DNA from 4 places in the Geobacillus sp. FSL W8-0026 genome. Region 2 is predicted to be linked to each of the others. Evidence: riboswitches for the same ligand, from Rfam matches in the RefSeq annotation. Region 2 holds a riboswitch; each other region holds the start of a gene.
What was found. Region 2 has a riboswitch for S-adenosylmethionine ahead of NST29_RS02885 (phosphoadenylyl-sulfate reductase). Riboswitches for the same ligand answer to the same signal wherever they lie in the genome.
Positions count from the first base shown of each region.

Region 1: linked by a shared signal. The riboswitch ahead of NST29_RS10895 (VOC family protein) and the one ahead of NST29_RS02885 (phosphoadenylyl-sulfate reductase) in region 2 are both predicted to bind S-adenosylmethionine.
Region 3: linked by a shared signal. The riboswitch ahead of mtnW (2,3-diketo-5-methylthiopentyl-1-phosphate enolase) and the one ahead of NST29_RS02885 (phosphoadenylyl-sulfate reductase) in region 2 are both predicted to bind S-adenosylmethionine.
Region 4: linked by a shared signal. The riboswitch ahead of mtnK (S-methyl-5-thioribose kinase) and the one ahead of NST29_RS02885 (phosphoadenylyl-sulfate reductase) in region 2 are both predicted to bind S-adenosylmethionine.

Region 1 is NZ_CP150194.1:2,181,514-2,184,719, reverse strand. Features, by position in the region: gene opp4A (oligopeptide ABC transporter substrate-binding protein) at 1-877, shown strand, start outside; SAM riboswitch class I at 928-1,032, shown strand; gene NST29_RS10895 (VOC family protein) at 1,459-1,842, shown strand; gene NST29_RS10890 (PaaI family thioesterase) at 2,397-2,879, shown strand.
Region 2 is NZ_CP150194.1:580,495-583,700, forward strand. Features, by position in the region: gene sat (sulfate adenylyltransferase) at 1-994, opposite strand, end outside; gene NST29_RS02885 (phosphoadenylyl-sulfate reductase) at 1,109-1,816, opposite strand; SAM riboswitch class I at 1,946-2,053, opposite strand; gene NST29_RS02890 (DUF1128 domain-containing protein) at 2,261-2,485, opposite strand; gene NST29_RS02895 (low molecular weight protein-tyrosine-phosphatase) at 2,703-3,185, shown strand.
Region 3 is NZ_CP150194.1:2,607,464-2,610,669, forward strand. Features, by position in the region: gene mtnX (2-hydroxy-3-keto-5-methylthiopentenyl-1-phosphate phosphatase) at 1-462, opposite strand, end outside; gene mtnW (2,3-diketo-5-methylthiopentyl-1-phosphate enolase) at 459-1,700, opposite strand; SAM riboswitch class I at 1,768-1,875, opposite strand; gene NST29_RS13035 (pyridoxal phosphate-dependent aminotransferase) at 1,973-3,148, opposite strand.
Region 4 is NZ_CP150194.1:2,610,766-2,613,971, reverse strand. Features, by position in the region: gene mtnA (S-methyl-5-thioribose-1-phosphate isomerase) at 1-837, opposite strand, end outside; gene mtnK (S-methyl-5-thioribose kinase) at 908-2,098, opposite strand; SAM riboswitch class I at 2,184-2,352, opposite strand; gene NST29_RS13040 (carbon-nitrogen family hydrolase) at 2,446-3,206, opposite strand, start outside.

The DNA of each region.
Region 1 (3,206 bases), 1.6 Mb from region 2:
TGCTAAAGGAACAAAAAATATTCAGTTTATCGGCAGAATAGATTTGGCGTACAACTATATCGGCTTTAAACTCGGCCACTGGGATGCGAAAAAGCAAGAAAACGTCATGGACAATCCGAAATTCCAAAACAAAAAACTGCGCCAAGCGATGGCGTACGCCATCAACACCCAAGAGGTGGCCGACCGCCTGTATCATGGCTTACGCTTCCCGGCGAACACGCTCATTCCGCCGTCGTTCCCGGGCTACCATGACAATTCGATCAAAGGGTATACGTACAATCCGGAAAAAGCGAAACAATTGCTGGATGAAGCGGGATATAAAGATGTGGATGGCGATGGCCTCCGCGAAGATCCGAACGGCAAAAAATTCAAGATCAACTTCTTGGCGATGAGCGGCGGGGACATCGCTGAACCGTTGGCCAAGTTTTATATGCAATGCTGGAAAGATGTGGGTCTCGATGTTCAGCTTGTGGACGGACGCTTGGCGGAGTTCAACTCTTTCTATGATATGGTCAAAAAAGATGATCCGAAAGTGGACGTTTACGCAGCCGCGTGGGCGACGGGCACGGACGTCGATCCATACGGATTGTATGGACGGAACGTCATGTTCAACTACTCGCGCTGGGTCAATGAGAAAAACGATGAACTGTTGGAAAAAGGCCATTCGGAGCAGGCGTTTGACAAAGAATATCGCCGGAAAATTTACAGTGAATGGCAACAGCTGATGAACGAAGAAGTTCCGGTCATTCCGACGCTGTATCGCTTCTCCATCCTTGCGGTTAACAACCGCGTCGCCAACTTTACGGTCGATCCGGGCTCGAAACTGACGTGGAAAGATGTCGGCGTCACGTCCGAGCAACCGGAAGTCGAACAATGACGATTGTTGCCTTTGATGATGTATGATAAGATAGAAGATAAATTGCATACGTCTTATCAAGAGTGGGCGAGAGAACGGGCTTGATGACCCCACAGCAACCTGCCGCAGGCAAGGTGCTAACACCCGCAAAGCGGTTTCGCTTTGGATGATAAGAACGGCTCATGGCCCCTTTCGCATCATTCCGAGGCGAAGGGGGTTTTTGATGATGGGAGGTGAGGGGGCGTGGCGGAACGACTGTCGCTCCGCGCTTGCATGGCGGCGCATGTGGTGGCGGCGACGTTTCCCGTTCACGTCATGCGCTGCGTGCGGACGGAGCTCATCCGGTTCGATCGCTAGGCGGTCGTGCATATCGACTGCGGGGACGGCTATGTCCACCTGTATGGGAAACCCAAGGAACGATGGTTTCCCTCGTGCTGACGAACGATGAGGCGGAGGGATGGAAAGCGGAGGGGGCGTACGCCCTTGATCGCTATCTATGGCAGGGGCTAGGAAAAAATACGTTTTCCACCGTCAATGACCCCGTATTTGCGGGCTGTGTTTTCCATTGAATCGTAGAACGTGAGAGAAAGGAAGAACAGCGGATGGCAGTCAAAAAATTTGAACACGTCGGCATCCAAGTGAAAGATATTGAAACATCGAAAGTATTTTATCAAAACGTCGTCGGCCTCGAGCTGCTCAGCGAGATGATTCATACGAACGGGACGATGAAACTGGCGTTTTTGGGGCTTGACGGCCAAGTCATCGTTGAGCTCATCGAAGGATACAATCCGGATTTGCCGACGGAAGGAAAAGTGCATCACGTCGCATTTACGGTCGAAGGCATTGAACAGGAGAAAGAGCGGCTCGTGTCGCTTGGCGTTCCGCTCGTTTGGGAGGACATTACCGCGCTTCCGAACGGGGCGAAATATTTGTTTTTCCTCGGCCCGGACGGGGAATGGATCGAATTTTACGAACCGGAACGATAAGAAGAATGAAAACAGGCAGCCCGCGATTTTGCATCGATCGGGCTTTGGGCGTCAGAGCGTGGCTGGCGCCTCTTTCTATTTTTTTGCCTTGACCGCACATCGACCGGTGGCATAGAAGGCCGGTGAAAAACCGCTGTCACACACCAATGGGCGGCCTTTTTAATCAGAAAAGTTTCATGGGCAGTGTGATCTGCCCTCCACCGAGGCGTGAAAATCTCGCGTCAGTTCGGCATTTTCACGGAAAGTTCCATGGGCAACGGTTTGCCCTCCACCCAAGGATGAAAATCCGCGTCAGTTCGGCATTTTTATAGAAAATGGGTGGCCATCCGTATTTTTCCCGAAATCACCATCCTTATAGGTCCTGTCAGCTTCGTTTTGTACGGATGGCAGTCCGTGTGTGGGCTGACATGTGGGAATGATTCCTGATGGAGCCACTTCGTTGTTCATGACGGTCATTGTAGCATGGACAGCAACTTTAGGGCAAAAAGTGCGCTTTAGGGTCGAGACTTTTTCAATTGGATGATATACTAAGAATAAAGAGGGGAGGAGATGTCATGGAAGAAACGATCGTTCACGCCATTCAAGACGACTATCCGGAGGAATTCGCTTGGTGCTATGGCTGCGGCCGTTTGAATGAGACGGGCCACCATTTCCGCACCGGATGGCAAGGGGACAAGACGGTGACCGTATACACGCCGCGCCCCGAACATACTGCCATCCCTGGGTTTGTATACGGTGGATTGATCGCCTCGCTCATCGACTGCCACGGTACTGGTTCAGCAGCGCTGGCGCTGCACCGGAAAAACGGCCATGAGCCGGGTAGCGGGGAGACGCCGCCGCGCTTTGTCACCGCTTCGCTGCACGTCGATTTTCTCAAACCGACGCCGCACGGGGTGCCGCTTGTGGCCATCGGCACGGTGACGGAAATTCACCCGAAAAAATGGCAAGTTGACACCGAAGTGTTTGCGAACGGTGAATTATGCGCCCGCGGGCAAGTCGTCGCCGTCGTGATGCCGAAAACGTTTGTCCGCTCTTAACAAGCAACGGAAAGCGCCGAAAAGCCGCTGTTTTTTGACAGCGCTTTCTTCGGCGCTTTGTCACTGGGGGCGGTTAGGAACTGAGCGCCCCCTGCAGTTCGGCTCGCGCTGGCGGGCAAAGCCCATCATCATTCCCCCTGCCCGTTGTGAAGAGCCAAGGCGTCCGGAGTCGTTGTCCGAAATGCCGCTTTCTTTCCAGTAGGTTTTGAGGGGCGGTGATTTAAGGAAACAGGCCGCTTACCGGCCTCGCTTCTTAAATAGAAAAGCCTTGTCGCGTCAGAATCGTCTTTCACACGCTCCCCCCATTGTCCGAAAGAAACAACCGCT
Region 2 (3,206 bases):
TTTTCGTTGACGCCATGCCTTCGCATTTCGTGCAATAAAAGCTATGTTCGAAAAAGAGCGGCGTGATCCCGAGCTCTTCAGCCGTAAAGTTCGAGAAGATTTTTTGTGCGTCATATGTGCCGTAGTAATTGCCGACACCGGCGTGGTCGCGGCCGACGATGAAGTGCGTGCAGCCGAAGTTTTTGCGCACCATGGCATGGAAAATGGCCTCGCGCGGTCCGGCATAGCGCATGGCCGCTTGGAAGACGCCAAGGAAGACGCGGTCTTTCGGATAATAGTTTTCCAGCAGCACTTGGTAGCTTTCCATCCGGATGTCAGCCGGAATGTCATCCGCTTTCGTTTCACCGACGAGCGGGTTTAAAAACAAACCGTCGACGATCTCAAGCGCGCATTTTTGAATGTATTCGTGAGCGCGGTGAACCGGGTTGCGCGTTTGGAAGCCGACAACGGTGTTCCAGCCGAGTTCGGCAAACCGCTTCCGCGTTTCGGCCGGATCGAAATAAAACGCGGCGAACGGTCCTTTATCGGTCCGTTTGACAAGCGTGACTTCCCCGCCGACGTACACATCCGGTTTTTCAAACAGTTTGCGTACGCCAGGGTGGGCGAGTTCATCCGTTTTGTAAACGAACGTAGCTTCTTTTGTTTTGTCCGGGCGGTACATATCGGCGATTTCGATGACGCCGTACACGTCGCCGTTATAAACGAGCTTCGCTTTATCGCCGACAGCAAGTTCTTTCGCTTTCTCCTCCGTCACCGCGAGCGTGATCGGAATGCTCCAGACGGTGCCGTCAGCGAGGCGCATCGTTTCCACAACCGCGTCGTAGTCCGCTTTCGTTAAAAAGCCGGTGAGCGGACTGTACGCCCCCGTGCCGATCAATTCCAAATCGCTTAATTCCGCTTTCGACAGTTCGATCGTTTTGGATGCTTCGTCAAGCGGATAATCGGGATTCCAACGGTTGATTAATGTGCCGCCATGCGGGATGCTTACGCTCATGTTCACAACCTCCTAGATTGATAGACTGAAAAATCGCTTACATGCCGCCATGTTCATGGCGAAGAAAAAGGAAATGAGAAACCGCAATCGCAAGGAGCATACGATGGGTTCCTCCTATGTGAGATGGAGCCCGCACTCGGTCTTCCCTTGGCCGGCCCAGCGCCCGGAGCGCAAATCGTTCGGATCGACTGCCGGCGCTGTACACGGAGCGCAGCCGATGCTCGGGTAGCCGCGGTCATGAAGCACGTTGTACGGAAGATCGTGCTTATACACGTAGTTCCATACGTCTTTCCATGTCCAATGAATGAGCGGACAGACTTTGACCGAACGGAATTTGTCATCCTTATTGATGTATTCGACATGGCGCCGCGTCGGCGATTGTTCGCGGCGCAAGCCGGAAATCCAAGCGGTCACCCCAGTCAGCGCTTCACGCAGCGGAATGACTTTGCGCAGCTCGCAACATTTGTTCGGATCGCGCTTCCATAGTTCATCACCAAACTGGGCGGCTTGTTGTTCCAACGTCAGTGACGGGCGTTTCATCACGATGCGGAGCGAAGGATATTTTTCTTTCACTTTTTCGATCGTGTCATACGTTTCTTGAAAATGCAGCCCCGTGTCGAGAAAGACGATTTCCGCATCCGGCTTCACTTGGGAAATCAGATCGATCAGCACGATGCCTTCGATGCCAAAGCTACAGGCGTACACCATTTCATCACCGTACTCGCGGTACGCCCAAGCGAGAACGTCAAGCGCTCCTTTTGTTTCATTGTCAGACGGAAAAGACGGTTTTTCTGCCGTTTCCCACTGATCGTACGTGAGCATCGTTTTTCCCTCCTTATAAAACCAAAGAAAATCAACGTGATTAGTTGGATATTTACTCAGCAAGCGGCAGCTCGGCGACAAAAATGCCCTTCCCATTTTGATTTTGGAAAGAGCGGAAGAATTAGCGCCGCCTTATCTTTCAAAATGGACCCCATTTTTGCTGGAATTGGCACCTTGCTAGCCAGAGCAGGTTGCCGGAGTTCATCGGGCCAGTCCCTCCCTCGCTCTTGATAAGCGTATGCAATGATGTAATTGATTAAAATTTTAGCACAATTGCCGCCAATGTCAATCCTAGTTTTTCGATGGGAATTATGTTTATCTTGGCGGGCAAGCGCCTTTGGATCATGGCTGGCCGGTGCGGCATGTCAGCGAACCCCGCGGTTCGGCGGAAAGACGCCCCGTTTTCCGCCCTTCAAAACCGCGCGCCTTACGACCGGCAAGCCTTTACTTTTTGCGCAGATTCCCGAGTTCTTCCACAATGGCTTGCATTTCACTCGGACTGAACGTCTCGCGTTTCATCACCATCTCGAAAATCTCTTTCAATTCATCGTACCATTCCTCGGAAAAATGTGATGGCTTCATCGCTTCCCAATTGAGCATTTTTAATTTTTGTTTCAATTGTTCAATCATGTATTCGACGTTTTCCGCCGACGGTTTGGATAAGTCCATGATTCGCGCTCCTTTCATAGCGGTTATCATGTATTGTACCACATCGGCGCTGAAAAGCGGGAGAGGAGATCGTCTGTTGCCCAGCCGAGAAACAGACGGTATGGTAAAATGGAGAGGCGGGCCTGTGCGGTGAAAGAGAGGCTAGGCCGGCGAGAAAAAAGAAACAATACCGAATGAAACGATGTTCATCACGATGGCGAAAGGGAGGCCGTTTCGGATGGTGAAAGTGCTGTTCGTTTGTCTTGGAAACATCTGCCGTTCGCCGATGGCGGAAGCTGTTTTTCGCCATTTGGTGAAAGAGCGGGGACTAGAGCATGTCATCACCGTTGATTCGGCGGGAACGGGCAGCTGGCATGTGGGGGAACCGCCGCATGCGGAAACGCGGCGAATTTTAAGCGAGAACAAGATCGATTATTCCGGCATCCGCGCCCGGCAAGTCGCCCGCCGCGACTTGGAGGAGTTCGATTATATCATCGCCATGGATGCCACCAATTTGAACGATTTGCGGCGGTTGGCCGGCCTCCGGTCGAGAGCGGTGATCGCTCGGCTGCTCGATTTCGTGCCGGAACGGGAAACGGACGACGTGCCAGACCCGTACTATACGGGCAATTTTGCCGAAGTGTATCACCTGATCCGAGCGGGATGCGAGCATTTGCTGGAAACGATCATGCGCGATCATCGGCTGACGGAGGAGCATTGAGCCGCTTCCGCTTCGCCTAGC
Region 3 (3,206 bases), 1.6 Mb from region 2:
AAGGAGCGACGGCTTGCAGCAGCCGCAGCCGTTTTGGCACTCGCCGTCGCACGCGTAAGGCCACGTGATGCGGATCGTCGCGCCGCTGAAATCGGAGCCGTTGCAAAAAATGCACTCTCGTTCGATGATCCCGTCAAGCAGCGGGTAGACAAAAAAGTCGATCCCACCGCTCACCACATAGAGCGGAATGCCCTGCTCTTTCGTCCAAGCGGCGAATTCGCGAAACCCTTCGCGCAAACGGGCGGTGCCCCGCAGAAAATCGACGATTTCGCCCTTTAGCGAAGACGGAAGGAGGGAAAACATCTTCCCGACCCCTTCCTGAACGGAGATGCGCTCAGCGAGAATGTCGTCTTTGAGCGCCTCCCACTCCGGCGGGGCGAACTGTTTCATAATGGCGATAATGTTGTCGTTTTCCGTAATCGTGCCGTCAAAATCGCAAAAGAGAACAAGCTGCCTCGTCATGCTTCCACCTCAACAGCGCCCCAACGGTCGATCGCTTTTTGTAGGGCCTCGTTTTCAACAGCTGCTTCGCGGAGCGGCCGACCGGCCAACACCGCATCGATCGCCGCGCGAAACGCCTGGCCGCCGCCGATCGCCCCGTCCGGATGGCCGTGAATGCCGCCGCCGGCGTTGACGATGCTGTCAAGGCCGAAATCGCGGACAAGAAGCGGCACGAGCCCCGGATGAATGCCCGCCGACGGCACCGGAAACGCCCGCGCAAACGGCTCTTGGTCATCGGTGAGCGCCCGGGCGATGCCAAGCGCCTGCTCGCGCTCGAGAGCGACGCTGCCGTACGGCGACGGGAACAGGACGAAATCAGCCCCGGCGAGCCGCAACAGCTTGCCGAGCAACAGCGACGGGGCGACCCCGTAAAACTCAGACGGCGTGATCGCGCCGCTAAACGCCGGATGCGCCATAATCGGCACGGTGATGTTTTCATCCTCGCGCAGCCCTTGCAACACATCAAGCCCGTAGGCGAACACGTTAAACAACAGCACGTCGGCGCCAAGCTCGGCGGCCCGTTTCGCTTTTTCTTTCAGCTCAAACGTTTTACCGGTCAAGTTAACGGCGTACAGCGTCCGTTTGCCCGTTTGTTCGTACACTTCCCGAAGCGCGGCCTTTCCTTCCGTAATCCGCTTCTCAAACGGAAGAAGCTCGCTATCAAACAAAATTTCGTCATCTTTGACTAGGTCGACGCCGCCAAGCGCCTGTTTTTTCAATTCGGACGTCAAATACGCCAAATCGCGGCCGATGATGCCTTTAAAAATGCTCATTAACAGCGGGCGGTTATATACCCCGACTTTTTCGCGAATGCCGCTGATGCCAAAGCGCGGCCCCGGAAATTGCCGCTTCCACTCGTCCGGAAACTCGAGATCAAGCAGCCGCACTTCCCCATCAAGCGACAATTTGCCAAACGTCGTCACCAAAAGCGCCGGCAAATCAGCGCTGAAGTTGACCGTCGGATAGGCGATTTTGACGATCGCCCGCTTCAGCCGCTTGCCGAAATACGCGTTTACACGCTCGCTTTCGCCAAGCTCCTCAACGGCGACCACTTCCCCTTTATGTTTGCGAAGCTGCTCCTGCTCCAACGCCGGCAAGTCGGTCCACGTGCCGACCGTCAAGCCGAGCGCGATCCCTTCCGCCTTTTTGCGGATGTCTTTCTCGTCATGAAGCAAATACGTTGCCATCACTGCACTCATCATTCATCCCTCTTTCCAAAGAAAAAAGCCTCTTCATAAGAAGAGGCGTCATTCGTTTATGGCGCTCTTCTTATCTCTCAGCGTTTCCGCTGCAAGAATTAGCACCGTGCTTGAATGTACCAAGCCGGTTGCCGGGCTTCATTGGGCTCGTCCCTCCGCCTGCTCTTGATAAGAATGCTTGCGTAACTATACACTTGTCAAACGATTTTGGCAAGTATGGCAAATTTACTTTGAATTATGACAGCCTTTGCCGCCGTTGTCAATCATTTTTTTCAAAACAGCCCGAGCCGTCCGATCCGCTCCGCCGCTTCACAGAGCCGCGCCTCATCGGTCAATAGGCCGACGCGCACATACCCTTCGCCGTGCTCGCCAAAGCCGATGCCCGGAGCGACAGCGACATGCGCCTGCTCAAGGAGCACATCGGCAAACTCGGCGGACGACCACCCTTTCGGTACGGGGAGCCAAGCGAAAAACGAACCGGACGGCGCCGGTGCTTCCCAGCCGATCTCGCGCAAAGCAGAAATGAACGTATGGCGGCGCGCTTCATACAGCGCGACAAGCTCGTTGACGCAATCTTGCGGGCCGAGAAGCGCTGCAGCCGCCGCTTCCTGGACGGCGCCGAACAGGCTGACGTACAAATGATCTTGCAGCAGCTCAGGCGCCCGAATGATCCGCTCGTTGCCGACGGCAAACGCGACGCGCCAGCCGGCCATATTGTACGTTTTCGAAAACGTGTAAATCTCGACGCCGACGTCTTTCGCCCCGTCAACTTCGAGGAAGCTGACCGGCTTTTTGCCGTCAAAACCGATCGCCCCGTAAGCAAAATCGTGCACGACGGCGATACCGTGCTTGGCGGCGAACGCCACCGTCTCGGCGAAAAACTCGTTCGTCGCCGTCGCACCGGTCGGGTTGTTCGGATAGTTTAAAAACATCAGTTTCGCCTGATCGGCGACCGCCGCCGGAATGGCGCTGTAATCGGGCAAAAATTGCTGCTCGGCGACAAGCGGCATCATTTCCATCCGCGCGCGGGCGAGCGCGATTCCCGACCAGTAATCCGGATAGCCCGGGTCGGGGACGAGCACCACATCGCCCGGGTTGACGAGGCAAAGCGGCAGCTCGACAAGCCCGGCCTTGCCGCCAAACAAAATGGCGACTTCGCGGGTCGGGTCGACCTCAACTCCATACTCGCGCGCATAAAAGGCGGCAACGGCTTCTTTCAAAAACGAGTAGCCTTGAAACGGCGAATATTTATGGTACTTCGGATTGGCCGCCGCCCGCTGCATCGCCTCAACGATATGCTTCGGCGTCGGCTGGTCCGGATTGCCTTGCCCTAAATTAATGACATCATGCCCGGCCTTGATTTTCTCTCCCACTTTGGCGACAAGCGAAGCAAAAAACTGCTTCGGCAGCTGTTCAAGCAGTTCGGAAAAAGGAAATTCGATCGTCATCGCCCACACCTTCTTGAAAAATTCTTGAAATTCTAGTGCAACATCATATATCGTAAAA
Region 4 (3,206 bases), 1.6 Mb from region 2:
CTTGATGTCGATCGTAGACAGCGGCGCGGCGACGTAAAACGGAATGCCGAACGATTGAGCGAGCAAAGCGAGGCCGAACGTGCCGATTTTGTTCGCCGTGTCGCCGTTTCGCGCGATCCGGTCGGCGCCGACGATGATGGCGTTAATATGTTTCGCCTTGATCGTTTGCGCCGCCATGTTGTCGGTGATGAGCGTCACATCGACGCCCGCCTGCATGAGTTCCCATGTGGTCAGGCGCGCCCCTTGCAAAACGGGACGTGTCTCAAGGGCGTAGACGGACAGCTCGATTCCTTTTTCTTTCGCCAAATAAAACGGAGCAAGCGCCGTTCCGTAGCGGGCGGTGGCGATCGAACCGGCGTTGCAAATCGTCATCACCCGGTCGCCCGGGCGGAAAAGGGTCAAGGCGTATTCGCCGATGCGGCGGCACACATCCTCATCTTCGATTTGGATGCGGATCGCTTCGTGAATGAGCGATGTTTTCGCTTCGTTGACGGAAGCGGCGCTGTTGGCGGCGGCGACGAGCCGATCGAGCGCCCAAAACAAGTTGACGGCCGTCGGGCGCGCGCTCGCTAAGTAGTCGCGGTCTTGTTGCAAGCGGCGCTGAAATTCGTCCACCGCTTCGGTTTCATAGCGCGAGGCGGCGAGCGCCAAGCCATAGGCGGCCGTGATGCCGATCGCCGGCGCCCCGCGCACTTTCAACGTCGCGATCGCCTCATGCACGTCTTCGAGCGTATGCAAGTCGATGTATTCGGTGACCGATGGCAGTTTTTGTTGGTTTAAAATCGTGATATGCGTCTCGCGCCATTCGACAGAGCGCGGGATGGCAAATGAGTTCATCGTCGTCTTCCTTTCTCGGTTGATCGATTGGCCCAAGCTGGCGTTGGACGGCCGGCCCGGGCAGAGGGTGTCATCGTTCCGTTTCGATAAACAGGCGGCGGAAGCCGTCCGTTCCCGCCAGTTCAGCGCGCTCAACGATCAGGCGGCGGCCGAGACGGAGCGCGTGCCGTTTCGCGGCGAGCCGTTCGGCTTTTTGTTCAATGCCGTCGAGATCCGCCACATGGGCGAGGCCGATCGTCCGGCGAATGACTTCGCAGCCGGCAAAACCGACGGCGTCAATGAACGCTTGCCGCAGCACCTCATCAAGCAGTCCGGGCGTCGCGGCGTACGTTTCGACGCTTTCCGTCTGCCACAGCTCAGCGAAAATGGACGTAAACACCTTCCATGTTGAGTCGATGTGAACAAAGAGCGGTTGACGCTCCGCTTCAGGACGGGACAACGCATTTAACAGCAAGTTGGCGAAAAATTGGCCAAGGTCAAACCCGATCGGGCCGTAAAAGGCGAATTCCGGGTCGATCACTTTCGTTTCGTCGTCGCTGGCGAAAATGCTGCCAGTGTGTAAGTCTCCGTGCAGCAGTACATCCGCTTCAGTCAAAAACTTGCGCTTCAGCTTGGCTGTTTCAAGATGAAGACGGTCATCTTGCCAAAGCGCTTCAACGTCCGGGCGCAATTCGTCCTCAAAGTTGTTCGTGTCATGGTCGAAAAACGGATCGGTAAAGACAAGGTCTTCCGTAATTTTGCACAGTTCCGGATTGACGAAGTTTTGCGCCAACTTCTTTTTCTCTTGTTGGTTCATGCCGAAATCAGACGTGTAAAACGCCGTTTTGGCGATGAATTCGCCGATATGCCGGGACAACAGCGGGTACGTTTTCCCTTCGATCAGCCCTTTGCGCGCGATTTGCAGGCGGGACAAATCTTCCATCACCGTGATGGCGAGCGATTCGTCGGAATAATAGACTTTTGGGACGTATTGCGGCACATAGCTGGCAAACGTGCGCAGCGCGTTGCTTTCAATGACGGCGCGCTTTAACGTAAGCGGCCAGCTTTCCCCGACGACTTTCGCGTACGGCAGCGCTTGTTTGATGATGACGCCTTGCTTTGTTTCTTGGTCGACGATATGGAAAACAAGGTTCAAGTTTCCGTCGCCGATCTCACGGCAGGCAAGTGGCGCCCCGTCGCGGAACAAGCCGAGGCGGACGGCGAGGGCGGTCGCTTTTTGTTCGGTGAGCGGTTCGTAAACAGCTGATTGGACAATCGTCATTTTCACGTTCCCCCTTTACGTTTTGGCAAATGAAAAAGCCTCTTTCGCATACGGAAAGAGGCTTGAAGATTGTTAGTCTTCGCGCCTCTTATCTTTCAGAAAGACAGCGGTCTTTCTGTTGGACTTAGCACCGTGCCCTGCGGAAGCGGGTCGCTTCCGGCGCCGCCCTTGGCGTGCGCCCTATCTCACGATAGCATTACGGTCGGTTGCTGGGCTTCATTGGGCCAATTCCCTCAGCCAACTCTTGATAAGAGTACCGGTCTAGCTATTGAGTTTTTGCAATTTTCGCGATGTTAACAATCGTTTGGTTGCTTGATTCGAATCATACAGGTTGGGCAGGCGGATTGTCAATACGTTTTGAAAAATTTTTTTGCCGCCTCGTCGTAATCGCGCGGCCGGCGGTCGGCAAACACCGGGATGCGCGCACGCACCTGTTTAACGAGCGCCGGGTCGATGTCCGCCAGAAGAACACCCGGCTTTTCATCGGCCTCGGCGATGATTTCGCCCCACGGGTCGATGACGAGCGAATGGCCGGCAAAGTCGTTGTTCGGGTCGCTTCCGGCCCGATTGCAGGCGATGACGTAGCATTGATTTTCAATCGCTCGCGCCATCAGCAGCGTCCGCCAATGGTGAAGGCGAGGAAGCGGCCATTCGGCGACGACAAACAGCGCTTCCGCTCCGGCTAAAGCATGGACGCGAATCCACTCTGGAAAGCGGATGTCATAGCAAATGACTCCGGCGCACGACAGCCCGTCAAGCGAAAATAAGCCTGGCGCGTTTCCCGGCTGCAAATACAAATGCTCATCCATCAGCTGGAACAGATGAAGTTTGCTATATTCACTGACGATTTGGCCGCTTCGGTCGGCGACGATCATCGTGTTCGTCACACCGGCAGCGGTTTTTTTGGCGACTGAGCCGGCGACGAAATGGACGCCGTATGTTTGCGCCAGGCGGGAGGCGAACGCTTTCGCCCGCCCGGCATCGTCATCAGCAATTTCGTCCAAGCGCGTCAAGTCATAGCCGGTCGTCCATAGTTCCGGAAGCACGACGATATCGGCTCCTTCGTTGGCGGCGGATTGCACGGCTGTTTCGGCTTGCTGTTCGTTCG